Regions from separate parts of the Lysinibacillus sp. NPDC097287 genome, predicted to be linked through region 2. Evidence: riboswitches for the same ligand, from Rfam matches in the RefSeq annotation. Region 2 holds a riboswitch; each other region holds the start of a gene.
What was found. A riboswitch is a leader RNA that binds a small molecule or an ion and turns the genes downstream of it on or off. The one in region 2 is predicted to bind S-adenosylmethionine.
Positions count from the first base shown of each region.

Region 1: linked by a shared signal. The riboswitch ahead of ACIQ2D_RS11420 (cyclase family protein) and the one ahead of ACIQ2D_RS17460 (methionine ABC transporter ATP-binding protein) in region 2 are both predicted to bind S-adenosylmethionine.
Region 3: linked by a shared signal. The riboswitch ahead of metA (homoserine O-acetyltransferase MetA) and the one ahead of ACIQ2D_RS17460 (methionine ABC transporter ATP-binding protein) in region 2 are both predicted to bind S-adenosylmethionine.
Region 4: linked by a shared signal. The riboswitch ahead of ACIQ2D_RS12940 (O-acetylhomoserine aminocarboxypropyltransferase/cysteine synthase family protein) and the one ahead of ACIQ2D_RS17460 (methionine ABC transporter ATP-binding protein) in region 2 are both predicted to bind S-adenosylmethionine.

Region 1 is NZ_JBIWCX010000007.1:25,263-30,405, reverse strand. It holds gene ACIQ2D_RS11435 (MFS transporter) at 1-1,156, shown strand, start outside; gene ACIQ2D_RS11430 (50S ribosomal protein L25/general stress protein Ctc) at 1,211-1,843, opposite strand; gene ACIQ2D_RS11425 (YuzC family spore coat inner layer protein) at 2,041-2,442, shown strand; SAM riboswitch class I at 2,557-2,658, shown strand; gene ACIQ2D_RS11420 (cyclase family protein) at 2,750-3,487, shown strand; gene ACIQ2D_RS11415 (DUF2225 domain-containing protein) at 4,046-4,729, shown strand; gene ACIQ2D_RS11410 (hypothetical protein) at 4,750-5,103, shown strand.
Region 2 is NZ_JBIWCX010000014.1:48,301-53,443, forward strand. It holds gene gcvH (glycine cleavage system protein GcvH) at 17-397, shown strand; gene ACIQ2D_RS17450 (toprim domain-containing protein) at 495-836, shown strand; gene ACIQ2D_RS17455 (thioredoxin family protein) at 851-1,162, shown strand; SAM riboswitch class I at 1,402-1,513, shown strand; gene ACIQ2D_RS17460 (methionine ABC transporter ATP-binding protein) at 1,878-2,906, shown strand; gene ACIQ2D_RS17465 (methionine ABC transporter permease) at 2,896-3,564, shown strand; gene ACIQ2D_RS17470 (MetQ/NlpA family ABC transporter substrate-binding protein) at 3,638-4,480, shown strand; gene ACIQ2D_RS17475 (dicarboxylate/amino acid:cation symporter) at 4,662-5,143, shown strand, end outside.
Region 3 is NZ_JBIWCX010000009.1:138,523-143,665, forward strand. It holds gene ACIQ2D_RS14205 (spore germination protein) at 1-299, shown strand, start outside; gene ACIQ2D_RS14210 (Ger(x)C family spore germination protein) at 317-1,513, shown strand; gene ACIQ2D_RS14215 (hypothetical protein) at 1,520-1,756, shown strand; gene ACIQ2D_RS14220 (GerAB/ArcD/ProY family transporter) at 1,803-2,963, shown strand; gene metA (homoserine O-acetyltransferase MetA) at 2,997-3,932, opposite strand; SAM riboswitch class I at 4,027-4,137, opposite strand; gene ACIQ2D_RS14230 (nucleotide excision repair endonuclease) at 4,441-4,815, shown strand; gene ACIQ2D_RS14235 (NAD(P)-dependent alcohol dehydrogenase) at 4,863-5,143, opposite strand, start outside.
Region 4 is NZ_JBIWCX010000008.1:106,290-111,432, reverse strand. It holds gene scpC (succinyl-CoA:acetate CoA-transferase ScpC) at 1-844, shown strand, start outside; gene ACIQ2D_RS12950 (DASS family sodium-coupled anion symporter) at 901-2,382, opposite strand; gene ACIQ2D_RS12945 (glycerol-3-phosphate acyltransferase) at 2,578-3,207, opposite strand; SAM riboswitch class I at 3,366-3,480, shown strand; gene ACIQ2D_RS12940 (O-acetylhomoserine aminocarboxypropyltransferase/cysteine synthase family protein) at 3,601-4,899, shown strand.

The DNA.
Region 1 (5,143 bases), on a different contig from region 2:
CCTCGCTCTAGCGATCAGTTCCTTTGGTATTGGTTCTACAGAATTTATAAGTGTGGGGCTACTCCCGCTCATTACAAATGACTTCGGTATCTCATTAAGTACTGCAGGCTTAACCGTATCAATCTATGCATTAGGTGTAACAATTGGAGCACCACTTTTAACAGTTTTAACGTCTCGAATTGATCGTAAAAAGGTTCTATTACTCGTCATGGCACTTTTTATCGTCGGTAACTTATGGGTTGCTATGGCACCTACGTTCTCGTTACTACTAATAGGTCGTATTATTTCAGCTTTAGCACATGGTGTATTTATGTCGATTGCCGCTGTCATTGCCGCTGATGTCGTAGCACCAAATAAACGCGCAAGTGCCATTGCATTTATGTTTACAGGTTTGACTTTGGCAACTGTGACCGGCGTTCCATTAGGGACTTTCATCGGTCAAGTAACAGACTGGCGTATGTCATTTGTTTTCATCGTAATCATCGGCATAATTGGTTTAATAAGCAATGCATTACTCGTGCCAAGTAATCTATCAAAGAGTAATCCAATTTCGATACGTGATATGGGTAAAGTTTTGGGTAATGTACGAATGCTGTTAATTCTTTTCATTACAGCAATCGGTTACGGCGGCGTATTTGTCGTATACACATATGTATCTCCCATTTTAGAAAAACACATGGGATACTCCCCTCAAGCAATCGTAGTTATTTTAGTCGTCTACGGGATTTGTGTAGCAATAGGAAATACTGTAGGAGGACGCCTTGCAAATAATAATCCTTTACGCGCATTATTCTTCATCTTTATCAGTCTTGCTCTAGCACTACTAGGCATTAACTTTTCATTAGAATCTCAGATTGTTGGTCTAGTTATGGTTTTACTTATGGGGCTATTCATGTTTATGAGTGTACCCGGCTTACAACTCTATGCCGTTCAGCTATCTGAAAAATATGTACCCACAGCTACTACGATGGCTTCAGCGTTAAATATTTCTGCCTTCAATATCGGAATTTTTCTAGGATCTTACGTAGGTGGATTGGTTGTACAATATCAATCATTAAAACATACACCCATTTATGGCTTCCTAATGGTCATGCTTGCAGCGATCGTCACATTAATATGGATAATTTTCGAAAACAAACAAAAAGACAGCTATTAAAAAACTACGTCATAAGTCAAAGCATTGACCTATGACGTAGCCTATTTGTTTAGATTATTCTTCTTGTCCAGAAGGATTTTTTCCTGTTGCTTCAATCACTTCAGGCGTTCCATCTACTGTTTCTTCTTGTTTATTTTCAGCAGGTGGTGGTGTAATTGCAACCAATGTATAGTCATCCTCATTTAAAATTTCAAACGGGAATTTATTTCGAATATCTGCGACATACAGTGAAGTACCAATCGCCACATTCGACACATCGATTTCTAGTGCTTCTGGTATATCTGATGGTTTCACCTTCACTCTAACCTCTCGATGTGGCTGTAAAAGAAAACCACCATCTGCCACGCCGATTGCATCCCCTACTAGTGTCACAGGGAGATCGACTTCCAACTCTTCTGTCATATTGATGGATTTAAAATCTAAATGCTTTATATTGCCCTTTAACGCACAACGCTGCAGTTCATTTAGTACAGCATTCACTTTCTTCCCATCAACCTCTAATTGAAATACACCATTAGTCCCCGTTTTCGCTAACACTTTAGCAAACGCTCTTGCATCCAGTGAAATTGCAGTAGATGCCAATTGATAGCCATAAACGACACCAGGAATATCACCACTTTTTCTAAGCTTAGTTAAAGTCGATTGAGGGCCTGCATTACGTTTTTTTGCAGTTAATACTGAACTCATTATCATTCTCCCCTTCCATGGAAACTCATCACATAAAAGGTTTTGCCCGTTACACCAGTTTTTATACCTAAATCATTGACTAAATCGTTGTTCAAAAGTAGCTGCACATTCGAGTTCAAACCAAAAATCACACGCTACACCTAAAAGCAGAACAATTCATAAGATATAATATCAGCTATTGAATTGGAGGAATTTTATTGTATTACAATTACTATCCCTATTATTCCTACTCAAATCATTATCCGATGTGGGTAATGGCAAATCATTCGTCTCTCGCTCAATTCCCTAGTCAATTGGCAATGCCGACAAATAATAATTCATTTCCACCTGTAAACACGCGTCAATTAAAGATTTCAGCGAAAAGTATGCAGGCCATAATGCAACAATCTCAGTTGCTAACAAGTAAAATTGCAGATTCAGAACAGTTCGCCCACAATCTCATGAGTGCTGCACAACTTTCAAATAAAGCAGAAGTTGACAGATTAATTACCTCAACTGGTATTACTATTAAGTTCGACACAAAATTCACACCAGATGGCATTCAAATTCGTTTTACTGAACATGCTTGTTGTGGACTGACATTAATATTAGATTGGTGAATCAAAAAAAGTAGTGGATACATCAATTAACAGAGTATCCCTATTGAACTTGTAAACTTCTATTTAATATGATAAAGTGGCTGTAATATATTTCCGAAAATTCACACACTTATATTCTTATCAAGAGAGACGGATGGGTTGTCCCTATGAAGTCTCAGCAACCAGCTCTAGCATGTTGCTAATTCCAATCGGTGAAAATCACCTTAAAGATGAGAGGAATAACTTCAGTTAGTATGCACGAGGGCCCTCTTTTACAAATTGGGTTCTCTTTTTTTATCTAAAATATTAGGAAAGCAGGAAACACATTATGACAAATGATCTTTTACAAGCACTTCAACTATTGAAATCAAAAGAATGGGTCGATTTAACACACACATTTGGACAAGATTCGCCACACTTTTTTATGTTTGACGATGCAAAATTTGAGACGTTATTCTCACATGAAGATGGATTTTTTGCACAACAATTCACTTTTCCTGGACAATACGGAACACATATCGATCCACCCATTCACTTCGTTCGAGATACACGCTACTTGGATGAATTAGAACTGAAAGAGCTTGTCCTACCACTTGTCGTTATTGATAAATCCAAGGAAGCAGAATCCAATAATGACCTTTCGTTAAGTGTGCAAGATATTCTTGACTTTGAGGAAAAATACGGAAGAATTGAAGCTGGGACATTTGTTGCACTTCGTACGGATTGGAGTAAACGATGGCCTGATAAAGAAGCTTTCAACAATAAAGATGAGGATGGAAATAATCATATACCTGGTTGGGGATTTGAAGCGTTAAAGTTTCTATTTGAAAAACGAAAAGTAAATGCTATAGGTCATGAAACATTCGACACTGATTCAGCAGCTGATTTTCGTAAAAACGGCAAGTTAGATGGTGAATATTTTGTACTCGACCAAGATACATATCAAATCGAGCTCATGACGAACTTGGATAAGCTACCACCAAAGGGTGCAATTATTTTTAATATTGTTCCGAAACCCGAAAAAGCATCTGGGTTCCCTGTACGTTCATTTGCTATTTTGCCTTGATTATATGTTTTAAAAATGTAAAATACTAAAATAAAAAGGGGCTATCAAAATCATTTTTAATGACTTTGATAGCCCTTCTCTAGTTACTCTATAACATTTTTCTATCACTTCATAAAAATACGCTAATAGCTCCGAGTAACACTTTCAATTCCAACGTTACACTTTGAAAAAATGTAAGTTGGCATAATATTATTCACATACAATTCACAAGTGGTCATTTTATACTACAGCGTTCAATAGTCGACACCTATCTGGATTGGTTTGAATAACACCATAAAGTTGCTTATATAGAGCAACTTTTGCACTTAATTTAATTAACTACTATCAAATCCTCCACCAACTACAGATGCCGTTGTAAGACAAATTTAGTAATCTTTGCTCTTAAAAACAATATGAGAAAGTAGCAGGTATTGTATTAATAATTCCAAAGGAGTATACCAAATTACATATAATTGATAGAATAAGAGAACATTGATTAAATATATTGAATTATTACATACAGAGTATTACTAGAACAAAAGGAACGATAATTAACCCGATGTAAAGGAGTTGGTTCTTATGGGATTTAACATTTACTATTACGAAAGTAATGTAGATTGCAAATTTTGCAAGAAGCATTTTACAACATACAAAGTACGTCCTAATCGCTATAAGATCATTGAAGAACATACCGATTTCATGCCAGTCTATGAAGGTTTGAATCCATTATTATATGAAGTAGCTGTCTGTCCTCATTGTGGCTATGCCTATCATAAGTCCATGACAAGAACCTATGGGCCATTCATGCTACTGATTAATGAATTGTACATTAAAGAGCTCCAAAAACCGGTGAACATTTGCCAGGAGCGCACGATAGATGATGCGATTGTTAGCTACAAGCTAGCCTATCTTGTGTCAAAATCTTCGATGGAAGAGCCTCTTCTAATGGCAAACCTAGCTTTGAAAATAGCGTGGCTCTATCGATTAAAAAATGACCCTGAAGCTGAAATGCGCTACTTACAGTCTGCAAGGGAATTTTACAGCAAGTCTTTTGCTACCAATCAAGAAGGCGAGGAGCGAATTCAATTTTTAAATGCAGAGTTGAGTCTTCGTCTTGGAGATATAAAAGATGCAAAGAAGGGATTCTCCCGCTTAATCTCGGATCGAAGCGTTTCAAATAAATACAGGAAATTAGCCCGTAATCGTTGGGAAAATTATAAGTATGACGAGAACCCTATCAATATCACCGAAACCATCAATTAAAAGGCGGGGAGCGAAGTAGAATGCAGCTGTTTGGGAAAAAACTAGATGCGAGAGAAGAAGATATTTTTTCGGAATTACTTCATTTTTTACTAAGAAAAAACAATCGTAACTTATCAAATGATGAAGTCGTTGAATTAACAGGCGTTTCTTCCGACTTGCTTTATAAATGGGTGAAAGCAGGAAAACTAAAAAACACTATTTTCCCCAATATTGGTGCCCCGTGCGAACGATGTGGCAAAATTACGCAAGCTAGAACCTGTGTTAGCTGTTCATCCTCCATCGTCAATACATTAAAACAAGAAGAAAAAGATCAAGCATGGTTTAAACAAATTCAACGAAGAGACCGACAACCAAGCACATATCACTATAAATAATAAAAGGAAGGGCACCCTTTATGCTAAGTGCCCTTTTTGT
Region 2 (5,143 bases):
TTTGGAGGGATTTTTCATGAGCACACCTAAAGACTTACGTTATTCTGAAGAACACGAATGGGTAAAATTAGAGGACGGAAAAGTACGTATTGGTATTTCACACTTCGCACAATCTGAACTTGGAGATATCGTTTTCGTTGAACTTCCACAAGTTGGCGACGAAATTAAAACGGACGATCCATTCGGTAGCGTAGAATCAGTTAAAACTGTTTCAGAATTATACGCACCAGTTTCAGGTAAAGTTGTAGAAGTAAATGCTGACTTAGAAGACAGCCCAGAATTCGTAAATGAATCACCATACGATAAAGCATGGATGATTGTTGTTGAACTTTCTGACGCTTCAGAACTTGATAACCTAATGACAGCAGAACAATACACTGAAATGATCGAAGAATAATTTTAAGTTTGAATAAAAAGCGTCGGTGTATTTACTCCGGCGTTTTTTCTTATATTAAGGAGAAGTTAGGTAAGTAGTGTAAATGGGGGTGGCCACTGTGTTTGAAGGGAAATGTTTGATTGTTGAGGGGCGATCTGATAAGCTTCGTATCGCGCCAATATTAAATGAAGAAGTCACGATTCTTTGTACAAATGGCACAATTGGTATTCATCAATTAGAGGAATTACTGGATCCATATGAGCAATACGAGCTGTTCACGTTTTTTGATGCGGATGCATCAGGAGAAAAATTACGTGCGTTGATGGACAGACATTACCCAGAGGCAGAACATTTACGGACAATGCCGACATATAAAGAAGTAGAGACAACGCCAAGAAGGGTGCTAGCGGCGATTTTATTACGTGCGCATTTCTCTATTCATAAAGAATACATTTTGTAAGGTTGCGTGAGAAAATGGATGATTGGTCAAGAGAACAGTGGGAAGCATCTGTACAGTCGGGTGTCAAAACCGCGTTATATTTATACACGCCGTTGTGTGGAACATGTGCAGTAGCTTCAAAAATGATGGACGTTGTTGAGCAGCTTCTCCCAGATTTACTGTTGGGTAAGGCGAATCTCAATTATATGGAGCAGTTAGCATATGATTACCACATTGAAAGTGTGCCTTGTTTACTTGTTTGTGATAGCGGTAAAGTGACAGAAAAAGTATATGCTTTTCAATCCGTACCATTTTTGTACGAATTATTAAAGAAATCAATTGACTGAACTTTGTTAGCGTGTTAAAGTAACAACTATATTAATTTTATTCAGCATTATTCCTTATTTCATTTTTTGTTGTAGATAATATGTGTTGTATTTTTTACATGACATATTTATGTTGGTTGAATAAAATTAAAGCCTCCGGCGGATGTCACAGATTTTAAAAGGAGTGAATTGTGCAGGCACAATTCAAAATCTGGACGCAATTACGCCAAGGCGAAATTGATAAAACAATAAATATCGAACTCTTATGAAGAGTGGCTGAGGGAAGTGCCCTATGACGCCCGGCAACCATCACGAATGTGAAAAGGTGCCAAATCACCCAAAGAAATTTCTATTTTCTTTGACAGATGAGAGAACGGTTCAACGTATATGATACGTGGCCCCTTCTACTTGTTTGTGAGTGGAGGGGGCTTTTTATATGCATTCAACAAATGTGTTCCTATATCAACATTGTAACGATAAGTTACGGAAACAACCACTTCGACAAGTGGCGCGATGAATGAATATCGAACCTCCGGCGGATGTCACAGATGTTTTGTGCGCGAAAGCGGAGCGTCAGAAGCAGATTTTGAGAGGAGAAAGAGGAGGTTAGCCTAAAAGCGTCGCATCCATGCGACAACAGCTAACTGACCTGCATCACGCAGGCCTAAGCACAATTCAAAATCTGGACGCGATTACGCCAATGCGTAATTGATTATGAAGAAAAGGAGTTTTCGCTATGATACAGCTTCAAAATATAACGAAGAAGTACAAAACCGCGAATGGCGAATTAACAGCAGTCAAAGATGTAAACCTTTCTATTAACAAAGGTGAAATTTTTGGCATTATCGGCTACAGTGGTGCTGGTAAAAGTACGATGATTCGTTTATTAAACGGTTTAGAAAAACCGACATCGGGTACGGTGACGGTGAATAACCAAGAATTTTCAGCAATCAAAGGGCAAAAGCTTCGTGATGCTAGACAAAAAGTAAGTATGATTTTCCAACATTTTAATCTACTTTGGTCAAGAACAGTAGCAGAAAATATCGCTTTCCCACTTGAAATCGCAGGTGTACCAAAAGCACAGCGTGACACGCGTGTGAAAGAACTTATTGCATTAGTTGGATTAGAAGGAAGAGACAAGGCGTATCCTTCACAGCTATCAGGTGGTCAAAAGCAGCGTGTGGGTATTGCCAGAGCGCTTGCAAACAATCCGGAAGTCCTTCTATGTGACGAAGCAACATCTGCACTCGATCCCGAAACAACAGATGCGATTTTAGATTTATTAGTCGACATTAATGAACGACTTGGCTTAACGATTGTACTGATCACACATGAAATGCACGTCATTCGTAAAATTTGTCATCGTGTTGCAGTAATGGAAGCTGGGGAAGTCGTTGAGAGTGGCGAAGTGCTACAAGTATTCCAAGCACCACAAGCAGATATTACGAAAAAGTTTGTATCGCAAATTACGGATACGAAAGAAACACAAGAAACAATTGCTCAATTAAAGGCTCATTACCCAACAGGACAGCTTGTGAAGCTTATGTTTGTTGGTGAAAAAACAGAGCAACCTGTCATTTCACAATTAGTGAAGAAATTTGAAGTAGAAGTAAGCATTGTACACGGGAATATTTCACAAACGAAAAATGGCCCATACGGTACGCTTATTGTACAAGTTGACGGTTCTGCACCAAATGTGTCAGAGGCCTTAAAATATTTAAATACAGTTGAAGTTCAAACGGAGGTGATTGCAAATGTTAACTAGTCTCTTTCCGAACGTTGATTGGACAAAAATGTGGGAAGCCACATATGAAACATTATATATGACGACAATTTCTACGGTCGTTACTTTTGTTCTTGGATTAGCCATTGGTATCGTATTATTCCTGACAAGCCCTCATCAATTATGGGCTAATAAGGTGGTCAATTTCTTAACAGGATCAATCGTTAACATATTCCGTTCGATTCCGTTTATCGTATTAATCATTTTGTTAATTCCATTTACAAAGTTTTTACTAGGAACAATTCGTGGGGCAAACGCAGCTTTACCTGCACTTATCATTGGTGCAGCACCGTTTTATGCACGTATGGTGTTAATCGCATTACGTGAAATCGATAAGGGTGTAATTGAAGCGGCGCGTTCAATGGGCGCAAAAACGTCCACAATTATATGGAAAGTATTAATTCCAGAATCATTACCAGCTCTTATATCAGGGATTACCGTAACAGCTGTAGCTTTAGTTGGTTACACTGCGATGGCTGGTATTATTGGTGCTGGTGGATTAGGGAACTTAGCTTTCTTAGATGGATTCCAAAGAAATCGCCAAGATGTAACACTAATGGCTACCATCTTTATCTTAGTTGTTGTATTCATCATCCAATGGATTGGCGATACAATTACAACGAAATCAGATAAACGCTAAACAAGTGATATAAGGTTATTCCGGTAAATTACCGCTAACATATTTTGGACAAGATCAAAGGGAGTGTAGACAAATGAAAAAGTTTTTATCAGGTTTATTTTTATCAGTACTTGTATTAGCCTTAGCCGCATGTGGTACAGATAAAAAAGAAGATGCAGGCTCAAATGCTTCAGGAAATGAAGAGAACGTAACAATAAAAGTAGGTGCTTCGAATACACCACATGCGGTCATCCTAGAAAAAGCTAAACCAATCTTAGCTGAACAAGGCGTAGATTTAGAAATTGAACCATATACAGACTATGTACTACCAAACCAAGACTTAGATTCTGGTGAGCTAAACGCAAACTATTTCCAACATATCCCTTACTTGGATCAACAAATTGAGGACAACGGTTATGATTTTGTAAACGCTGGTGGTGTACACATCGAGCCAATCGGCATATATTCAAAAAAATATAAATCACTTGAAGAGTTGCCAGAAGGCGCTACAATTATTTTATCAAACTCAGTTTCAGACCATGGCCGTATGTTCGCATTGCTTGAAGCAAAAGGATTAATCAAATTAAAAGATGGAATTGACAAAACAGCTGCAACTGAAGCAAATATCGTTGAAAATCCTAAAAAGTTAAAATTTGATGCAGATATCGCACCTGAAATGCTTGTACAAATGTTCGAAAACGGAGAAGGCGATGCTTTACTAATCAACTCTAACTTCGCTATCGATAATGGCTTAAACCCAATGGAAGATTCAATTACTTTAGAAGATAAAGAGTCTCCATATGTAAACATCATCGCTGTTCGTGCTGGTGACGAAACAAAACCAGAAATTAAAAAATTATTAGAAGTATTAACTTCTGAAGAAATCCAAAACTTCATTCTTGAAGAATGGAAAGGCGCAGTCGTACCGGTTAAATAATATAAAAGAAAAAAATGAGCTTCTCCTATACACACGTATAGGGGGAGTTTTTTGTTTGAAAATTAATAATAATTAAATGATTCCGACTATTTTAGAAACCCTGTATTAACTCAGTTTTTTATGATAAATTACTGTTAGTGTATTTGAAAAAGACATTTGTTTTTATGGGGAGGACATATAGATGAAACTTAAATTTGGTTTACTAGCAAGAATTATTGTAGCTATTTTGCTAGCAGTAGTGCTCGGTAACTTAATGCCAGAGCCATTTGTACGTGTATTTGCAACATTTAACGGCTTATTCGGTAACTTCTTAAACTTTGTAGTACCATTAATCATAATTGCATTTATCGCACCAGGGATTGCGCAACTTGGTAAGGGCTCTGGTAAATTATTAGGTCTAGCTACTTTCTTTGCATATTTTTCAACATTAGTAGCAGGTTTTCTCGCATTCTTTGTAGCACGTAATGTGTTGCCGAACTTCATTTCTAATGAGGGTGCGGAAAGTATGGCAAACCCAGAGGAATTTTTAGCCCAAGCATTCTTTAAAGTAGAAATGATTCCGCTAATGGACGTAATGGCGGCATTAATCTTCGCATTTATAGTAGGGATTGGGATGGCTGCTATTAACAGTGACGTAATGAAACGTGGCTTTGAGGAGTTTAA
Region 3 (5,143 bases), on a different contig from region 2:
TTTTCCCTGCTTACGGCCTGTCGAACACGATTCGTGTCCTACGTTTCCCTTTAATGATATTAGCAGCAGGCTTTGGTTTATTTGGAGTGATGATTGGTGTGATGGCGTTAATCCTGCATCTATGCAGTTTGCGCTCTTTTGGAGTCCCTTATATGAGTCCTTTTGCACCAATAATTCCCGATGATCAAAAGGATGCCATACTATTATTTCCACGTGGGTCTTTATTAACGCGACCTCGCTTAGTTAATCAGATTAACAAGATTAGAAGTCAGAAGTCATTAAATAAAAATAATCATTGAATATAGAGGTATCCGATATGAAAAAGGTATTAACCATTATCCTACTAACTACGCTTACCCTTGTATTGAGTGCTTGTTGGAGTAAACGTGAGTTAAATGAGCTTGCTATAGCTGTGGCACTTGGTGTGGATAAAGTGGACGATGAATATGAGATATCTGTGCAAGTAGTAGATCCTAGTGAAATTTCTTCAAAGCAAGCTACGAGTGGTCGTGCACCAGTCATTACCTACCATGCTCAAGGGAAAACAGTGTTTGAAGCAATAAGGAAAGTAACGACATCTTCTCCAAGAAAACCATACTTTTCACATCTTCAAATTATTGTAATCGGTGAGGAATTAGCTTCTGAAGGGATTAGTCCAATAATAGACTTTTTAGCGAGGGACCATGAAATTAGAAACGATTTTAATGTCATAATGGCAAATAAAACGACTGCCAAAGCAGTTTTAAATGTTTTAACCTCAATAGAAAAAATACCTGCACAAAAGATGGCTAATTCTATCAAAAATTCAGAGAAATATTGGGGATCTACAAGGTCTGTCAATATTGATGAAATAATAACTGCACTCAGAAATGATGGAAATAGTCCAGTTTTGTCAGTCATCGAGGTAATTGGCGATCAAAAAATAGGCATTGATATGGCCAATGTTGAAAGAATTGACACCCCAGTATTTTTGGAATTTACAGGACTAGCAGTTTTTCAGCAAGATAGATTAATGGGTGTTTTAAGCGAGGAAGAAAGTAAAAGCTTCAATATTTTGAATGATAACATCAATAACACAATTGAAGTGATTTCTTGTCCGAATGAAGGAGAGCTATCAACTGAAATCATAAATTCCAAAACTAAAATAAAAGGCAAAATACAGAACGGTACACCAAAAATTAATGTCAGTATTGATATTGATCAAAATGTTTCAGAAGTTAATTGCACTATCAACTTAGCGGAGAATGAAACAATTCCTATGATAAACGAAAAAACAAGTAAATTAATTAAGGGTGAAGTAGAAAAAGTACTTCATACGATGCAACAAAAATATCAAGTGGATAACTTAGGGTTTAATGAGGTACTGCATCGAGAAAACCCTAAAGAGTGGAAAAAAATAAAAGATGACTGGTCAACGTTATTTCCTGAGTTAGAAGTTATCGTGGAAGTCAATGTTAGCACGCGTGGATTAGGCACGATGCAAAACGCACTATCGCGAAAGTTAAAGGAGTAATATGAAATGTTTAGTACATTGGGAATATTAACCGTTACAGCGTTAATTATTTACTTCGAAAAGCCAAAGTTATTGAAAAGTGGTGAAAGGAAAACAATTTGGATGTTCTTGATATTATTAATTATTGGAGCAGCCTTGAATATAGGAGTGGCTTTAAATCTCAATATTCCTAACCCATTGGATTTGATTACCTCTATTTTTAATCCTTTTGCAGATTTGTTGAAAACATTATTAAAGGATTAATATTCGTTCTGTCCATTGAAATATATTAAGTAAATGAGGAAAAGTTATGGAAAAACAAGTTATAAGTGCACGTCAATTTACAATAATTACTTTGCTCTGTTCCATAGGTACAACTATTTTAATAATACCATCAAGCATCGCACAAGTAGTTAAACAGGATGCTTGGATAGTAGCTATTATGGGTGTTGCTGTAAGCTTATTGCTCGTAAAGTTATATATTTCAGTCGGAAATACAACACCCAGCTTATCTTTAGTGGAGGCAAACGAAAAAATATTAGGGAAATTTATTGGTAAAGTCGTATCTATTGCGTTTACACTATTTACTTTTCTGGCTGCAGGAGAATTACTTTATTACATCGGGAATTTTATGCAAACCGAAGTCATGCCAGAGACACCAACAGTTGCATTTGCACTTTTGTTTATGTTAATCATTATGTTTGCTACTTATTTGGGTTTAGAAGTCTTTGCACGATCCGCAGAAATACTATTTCCAATATTTTTATTCATATTTGTCATGTTCGTTCTTTTCATTACTCCAAATATCGAGATTAAAAATATACAACCTCTCTTTGAAGCAACGCCAGGGTCATTCATATACGGTATTTTACTTTTTGTTAGTACTTTTGCTTTCCCGCTTGTTGTCTTGTTAATGATCTTTCCTTCGACCGTCAATGTGAAAAAGGCGGCTCAAAAAGGATTTTACATAGGCACCTTAGTAGGCGGCTTGTTTTTAATCATATTGATTTCTTTGTCTATTTTAGTCCTAGGGTCAACGAATACATCCTTACGAACTTTTCCAAGTTATACATTAGCTCAACGAATTTCAATCGGGAATTTTTTGCAGCGTATTGAGATTATTATGACGTTTATGTGGATTACTACAATCTATATTAGATCGTTCATCTATTTTTACGCAGCAGTAAAGGGGTTGGGACAACTACTTAATACAAAAGATCATCGACCACTCATATTACCCCTAGGGATGATTACAGTCGCACTATCTCAAATTGTTCATCCAAACATCGTACATTCAGAAATTTTCATTAAGGAAATTTGGTTACCATATGCCTCAATATTCGCTGTTTTCCTACCGCTTCTATTATTAATCGTTGCAAAAATACGTAAGATTTCAGACAAAGAAAAAAACATAAAACCAAGCCCTTTAGATAAGGGTAATGAAGAACATTCACAAAGACAAACAGAGTAACCCCCCCTTTGGTGAACAAAGGAGGGGTTTTTTCTAGATATGATATTCGATTTCTTCGACAAAATCCCATTCATATGGTGTTTCTTGGTATACATAATAGTTTAACCAATTTGAGAATAGTAAATGTGTATGAGCACGCCATGTATTAATTGGCTCTTTTGCTGGATCATCGTTAGGGAAATAGTTAACAGGTACATCTATATCAAGTCCCTTAGCAACGTCACGGCTATACTCGTCTGCAAGTGTTGTCGCATCGTACTCTAGATGGCCAGTAATCATAATATTTTTATTATCCTTTGATTGGACAATAAAGACGCCTGCATCCTCAGAATATGATAATAAACGTAAATCAGGATGAGCGCGTACATCATCAATGGAAACTGAAGTATAGCGAGAATGTGGCGCAGTAAATGCGTCGCTAAACCCACGAACTAAATCAACCGTCAAGTCTGTAATAACATGTGAATAGACGCCTGAGCATTTTTCAGGCAGTTCAAATTTCCCGATACCGTAATGGTGGTAAAGAGCAGCCTGCGCCCCCCAACAAATATGTAGAACAGATGTCACGTTTTTCGCTGACCAGTCCATAATTTCAGCGATTTCGTCCCAGTAATTGACGTCCTCAAACTCCATTTTTTCAACAGGTGCACCGGTAATAATCATACCGTCAAAGCGGCGATGACGTATTTCATTAAATGTTGAGTAAAATAACTGTAAATGTGATTTACTAACATTTTTAGACTCATGTGTTGCTGTATTTAAAAACGTAATATTTACTTGAAGCGGCGTATTCCCCAGTAAACGTAGTAATTGCAACTCAGTTTTTTCTTTTTCAGGCATTAAGTTGAAAATCAAAATATTTAACGGACGAATTTGTTGTGTCCTCGCACGGTCCTCTTCCATTACGAAGATTTTTTCCTCACGTAAATGTTCTCCAGCTGGTAAGTTTTTCGGAATATTAATCGGCATCTTGCATTCCCCATTTCATCAATTTCTCTTTATATAAATTAAAAAACCCCCTCATTCCATGTGAGATAGAATGAGAGGGTTTTAATCACGATCACTCTTATCTCTCAAAGGAAAAAATCCTTTGCTGGAAGTAGCACCTTTCTAACTAAGTTAGAGGTTGCTGAAGCGTCAACAGGCCAAATCCCTCGACTTCTCTTGATAAGACTATTTAATTAAGCTGAATTGTACCATGGATAATACAGAATTTCAATAAAACATAGAATATTTTGTTTTTTGTAAGTTAGAGGAGTTAAGTATGGATCTTTTACATTAGTTCTTTTCGATAAATAGTAGTCATTATTATTTTATTCATCAATAGATTAGAATAGCCTACCCTTAAAAACAGTTTTAAAAATTTTACACACGCAAGTTTTTATGTTATTAATATGTCATAATTCAGTTCGTAATAGCCACGGCGCTTGAATTATGTTAGGATATACTTTATGTAATAGAGAGGAACGTGAATATCTTGATTAAAATCGAACTACCAAAACCAGACTTAGTTATTCGTCAACGTGAACAAGTATTAAAACCAGGAGATGTAGAAATCACACCTTATCATGGTTTTATCGACTTCCATAAAATCACACGTGAAAAAGGCGGTATTTTCTTTTTCTACAATGAAAAAAACGAATTATTATTTGTAGGTAAAGCACGTAAAATTCGTCAACGTATTAAAAAGCACTTTGAAGATAACGTGTCACCGATGCAAAAGCACCGTGCCGAGATTTTCAAAATTGAAGTATATGAAATTGACGACCCAATGGAACGTGAAATTTATGAAACATATGCGATTAACACATTCCGTGCAAAATACAATACAGATAAAGTGTTTTTTGAATAAGAGATAAAAAAGAGACCAGCTCCCCGTTGAGTTGGTCTCTTCTTTATTTAGATGAGTGGCTCGTCCGCACGATAAGATTCATCAACAATGAGTATCGGCTTAATTGTAGAGCCGTTATTTGAATCAGCAGAAGCTTCATTAATTTGCTCAAATTTATAAAACTTTACGAGCTTTTCAAATGGGAATTGCCCACTTTGGTGGTATTGAATTAATTGTGGAATCGCAATTTGTGGTACAGTATCACCCATTAGTACACCAATAAGCTTACGGTTTGCAAATACTAAATCAGTAAGTGTACTAATTTCAATACTATTAGGTGTGACAGCTA
Region 4 (5,143 bases), on a different contig from region 2:
ATCAACAATTGTTCCTGCTGATGAAGAGACAGATACTATGGCGAATCACTTACTTAATTTCTTACGTGATGAAATTAAAGTAGGTCGATTAACTACGAGCTTGCGACCAATACAATCTGGAGTAGGTTCAGTAGCAAATGCTGTATTACTAGGTTTCAAGGATTCTGAATTCGAAAACTTAGAAGTGTATTCAGAAGTATTACAAGATGCAGTATTTGATTTAATCGATGCAGGCAAAGTAAGCTTTGCATCTGCTACTTCTATCACTCTATCTGAAGAAGTAGGAAACCGCGTGTACGGTAACTTTGAAAAATACGCTGACAAACTAGTATTACGTCCACAAGAAATTTCAAATCAACCAGAAATTATCCGTCGACTCGGGTTAATTTCTGTGAATACAGCGCTTGAAGTAGATATTTACGGTAACGTAAACTCTACACATGTATCAGGCTCAAGAATGATGAATGGTATTGGCGGTTCAGGAGACTTCGCGCGTAATGCACGATTAGGTATTTTCGTGACGAAATCATACGCAAAAGGCGGCAGCATCTCAAGTATCGTACCAATGGTGTCACATGTAGACCATACAGAGCATGATGTAGATGTCATCGTAACAGAGCAAGGAGTAGCTGATTTACGTGGTTTAGCACCGAAAGAGCGTGTTGGTCTTATTATCGATAACTGCGTGCATCCAGATTATCGCGAGCAATTATGGGCTTACTTCAATGATGCAAATGAAGCAACAGGTGGCCACCATACACCACATGACTTAGAAAAAGCTTTATCTTGGCATGTGAATTTAGCGAAAAATGGCACAATGAAAGATCCTGCGTTCTCTAAATAAAATGATGGAAAAGCCTTGAAGTCGACGTTCAATCGTCCTTCAAGGCCTTTTTTATTTTATAGTAAGCCAATCCACTTCCAGTATGTTGCTGAGAAGAGTAGTACAAGCAGATAGCCAATAATCGTTAACGGAATACCCGATTTTAAGAAATCCTTCCCGCTGAATGCACCTGTACCATAGGCTAGCATATTTTGAGGTGCACTAATTGGTAATAAGAAGCCGAAGCTGATGACAAATTGTTGGACTAATACGAAGCCGACTTGGTCAACATCCATCGTAATGGTTGTAGCTAGGGCGATAAATACTGGTATTAGTGCAGAAGAAAGACTTGTTGCGCTTGCAAAGCCTAAATGTATTAAAATGTTGAAAATAGATACGAGTGCAATTGTCGCTAGAATCGGCATAGAGTCTAGGCCAAGTGAACCGAATACAGCGTCAGACAACCACTGTGCTCCTTTGGTATCAAGTAAAATCGTACCGAGTGCAATGCCGACAGCGAAGACGATAATGGTGCCCCAAGGAATAACCCTTTCAACATCTTTCCATGTATATACACCAATTTTTGGTGTTAATAAAATTGCGATCGCAATAATGGTTACAGTAGTGGTATCAAATGGATGTAACTTTCCTTCTGTTGCCCAGAAAAATAATAAAATAATAGATGTAATGATTAAACGAATTTCGGGTCCTTTTAATGGACCAAGTTCAGCTAATTGCTTTTTAATGACATTACGTCCACCCTCGATATTATTCGTTTCAGGTTTAATTAGTGTAATCATAATAAAGAACAATGCAATCGACATAATGATTGAGAAAGGCGCTGCATAAATGAACCATGCGCCCCATGAGATATCAATGCCGAATTCTTTTTGAATAAAGTTCAATGCAACCATATTTTGCGCAGCAGCCGTTTTAATACCAATATTCCATATGGAAACGGCCTGAACAGAGGTGATGACGAGCAGGGCAGCAAGTTTACTATCACGTGGTAAACCGAAAGCTGCAACCATTCCCAGTAAGATTGGTACAACTGCGCCTGCACGAGCAGTAGCACTAGGAACGAAGAATGCTAGAACTATCGATACTAAAATTGCGCCGAAAACGATTGCTTTTGTTTTTGTACCAACCATCGATAAAACCCATAAGGCCAAACGTTTATGTAGATTTGTGATTTGCATGGCAGCCGCTAAAAAGAGTGCTGCTGCCACTAGTGCTACAGCGGAGTTACTAAAGCCTCCAAGTGCCATTTTTAACGCAGCTTTTGTGCCAAGTTCAACTGAAGGATCCTCCATAGAAGGCGCAAGACCGAGTGATACGGCAGAAATCGCAATGATCATCGCAGAACTGACGGGATAGGACACAGCTTCAGTTACCCAAAGTATGATAGCGAATGCTAAAATAGCTAAAGCACGTTGACCCACTACAGGTAAGTCCCCGTTGTTTGGTAAAAATGTGATAATAAGTAGGGCTGCGAATGCTAAGCCAATCCATAATGGTTTTAAATTTCGTTTAGGGACCGCTTTCTCGAAAGTAGACATAATGATTCATCCTTTCAATTTACAAGTATAGTTACAACTACCCATAACATCGGTTGGTTAGATGTTTTATTAAGAAAGTAATTTGTAAATTAATTGTGAATTTTGGAAGGATGTAAAATATGCTCTGTTTATAGAAAACATGGATTTATAAGAGAGAATTCAAGGTCATGGAAAAGACAAAATTCTATTTTAATATTATTTCTTCTTAAAAGCGGATGTTACCTTTGGTTCGGTTCCTTGAACGAGCCGCTTAATATTTTCAAGGTGCAAAACAATTGCAATGATAAATAGTCCAATTGCAATTAGGGTAGGGCCAATGCCTGGAATCCATAAATAAGTCGCGGTACAAAAGACAAGATAAAATTCAAGTACACCTACGATTAAGTAATTTGTAGCGAATGATAATATGACAAATAAAATAAGTGCGAAAAGACCAATTTTCCAATCGACTGCTAGCAAAATACCGATTATGGAAGCGGTCCCCTTGCCACCGTTAAAGCCCATATGAAACGGGAAATTATGCCCTAAAATAACACCAGCAGCAATCGTATACGTAAGTAGCCAAATTTGTTCCACTGTAAATAGTGAGGTATCTGCAAAATAAAGATGTACAGCAATTATTGCTACAACGCCTTTTCCAATATCAATGAGAGCTACTAAAATACCGTATTTCCATCCAAGAGAAAGCGTGGCGTTTGAGGCACCAGCATTGCCATGTCCAGCTTTTTTCAAGTCAACGCCCGAAAAAAACTGCGCTACTTTAGAGCCATGAATACAGCCGATTAGGTAACCAACTAGGATACATATAATGGCAAATTGAATCATAAAAAGCTCCTTTCAAAAAATATTTATTTTTAGTAGTATATGTATTTATAGTACGGGATTTAGCAGACGGAAGGTTCAGAAAATATAAAATTTTAGTATTGACAGAAAAATAGACTATTGTTTATACTGTGTAACAACGATGGAAATTGAATCACATACTCTTATCAAGAGCGGCGGAGGGATAGGCCCTATGATGCCCGGCAACCAGCAAGTGACGAACTTGCTAAGGTGCTAATTCCTACAGATTCTATACTTGGATCTGGCAGATAAGGGGAGGAAAACTTGCAACCGCAACCCTCTTCTTAACTGAAGGGGGTTTTTGTTTTCTACACAAAAATCCTCCTCATCTCCGGTACCATCGTAAAAAAACAACCAATAAGGAGGAATTATTCAATGACAAATTTTAGACCAGAAACACTACTACTACACGGTGGCCAAGAGCCAGACCCAGTGACAGGCTCTCGTACAGTACCGGTTTACCGTTCGACAGCTTTCGTATTTAAAGACACTGCTCATGCGCAACGTCTTTTCGCTTTAGAAGAAGCGGGCAATATTTATACACGTATTACTAACCCAACTGTAGAGGTATTTGAGAAACGCGTCGCTTTATTAGAAGGCGGTACAGCGGCAGTAGCACTTTCATCTGGTGCAGCGGCTATCGCGTTTTCAATCTTAAACCTTGCAGGTACTGGCGATGAAATAGTGGCAGCGAGCTCTTTATACGGAGGCACATATAACTTACTTGCAAACACATTACCAAACTACGGTATTAAAACAATATTCGTAGATGAAACAAATCCAGAAAACTTCCGTTCAGCTATTAATGAAAAAACAAAAGCAATCTTCGCTGAAGGTTACGGAAATCCAAGCTTAAAAGTATTAGATGTTGAAGCAGTAGCGAATATTGCACATGAAAATGGCTTGCCATTGATTATTGATAGCACATTTGCTTCTCCTTATGGCTCAACACCAATCGAATTCGGTGCAGACATCGTTGTCCACTCAGCAACGAAATGGATTGGCGGTCATGGAACAACATTAGGTGGTGTTGTTGTAGACGCAGGGAAATTTGACTGGACACAAGGTCGTTTCCCAGGCTTTACAGAACCAGACGCATCTTATCATGGTTTACGATACGGAATTGATACAGCAACGGCTGCATTTGCCACAAAACTGCGCGTGCAATTACTTCGTGATTTCGGCCCAACATTAAGTGCCGATGCGGCTTTTAACTTATTACAAGGTTTAGAAACGCTTCATTTGCGTATCCCTAAACACAACGAAAATGCACAAGCAGTCGCTGAATATTTACGCAACCACCCATCTGTGGAATACGTAAACTACAATGGCTTAGAAGATTTCCCAACACATGATCTAGCGAAGAAATATTTGAAAAATGGCTTCGGTTCAGTGCTCACATTTGGCATAAAAGGTGGACGTGAAGCTGGTCGACTACTGATCGACAGCGTAAAATTATTCTCGCACGTGGCAAACGTAGGGGATGCAAAATCATTAATTATTCACCCAGCATCTACAACGCACCAACAGCTTTTGGCTGAAGAACTAATCCAAACTGGTGTATCTGAGGAGCTCATTCGCTTATCAATCGGTTTAGAAGCTATAGAAGATATTATTGCAGATTTAGAACAAGCAATTGTACAAGTTGTAGCTGCCGGGCAAGTAGAAGCCTAATCCTAATTAGAGTACTTTAATTTTAGATAAACTAGATTGATAGTTGTAACGTTTGCGTATTTTCCCATTCGAAATGCCTCATTTGGTAATACGTAAAACGTTGCTATATCAAGACTTCATCCCATTCGATGGATTATCTGAATTTTTTTAAAAATAATACCAAGTAATTTTATAAGTTTTGTTGACCTCTTTAAAACCTTGTTATATACTAGGGATTAAGTTAAACGTTAGAAGGCTACCAACC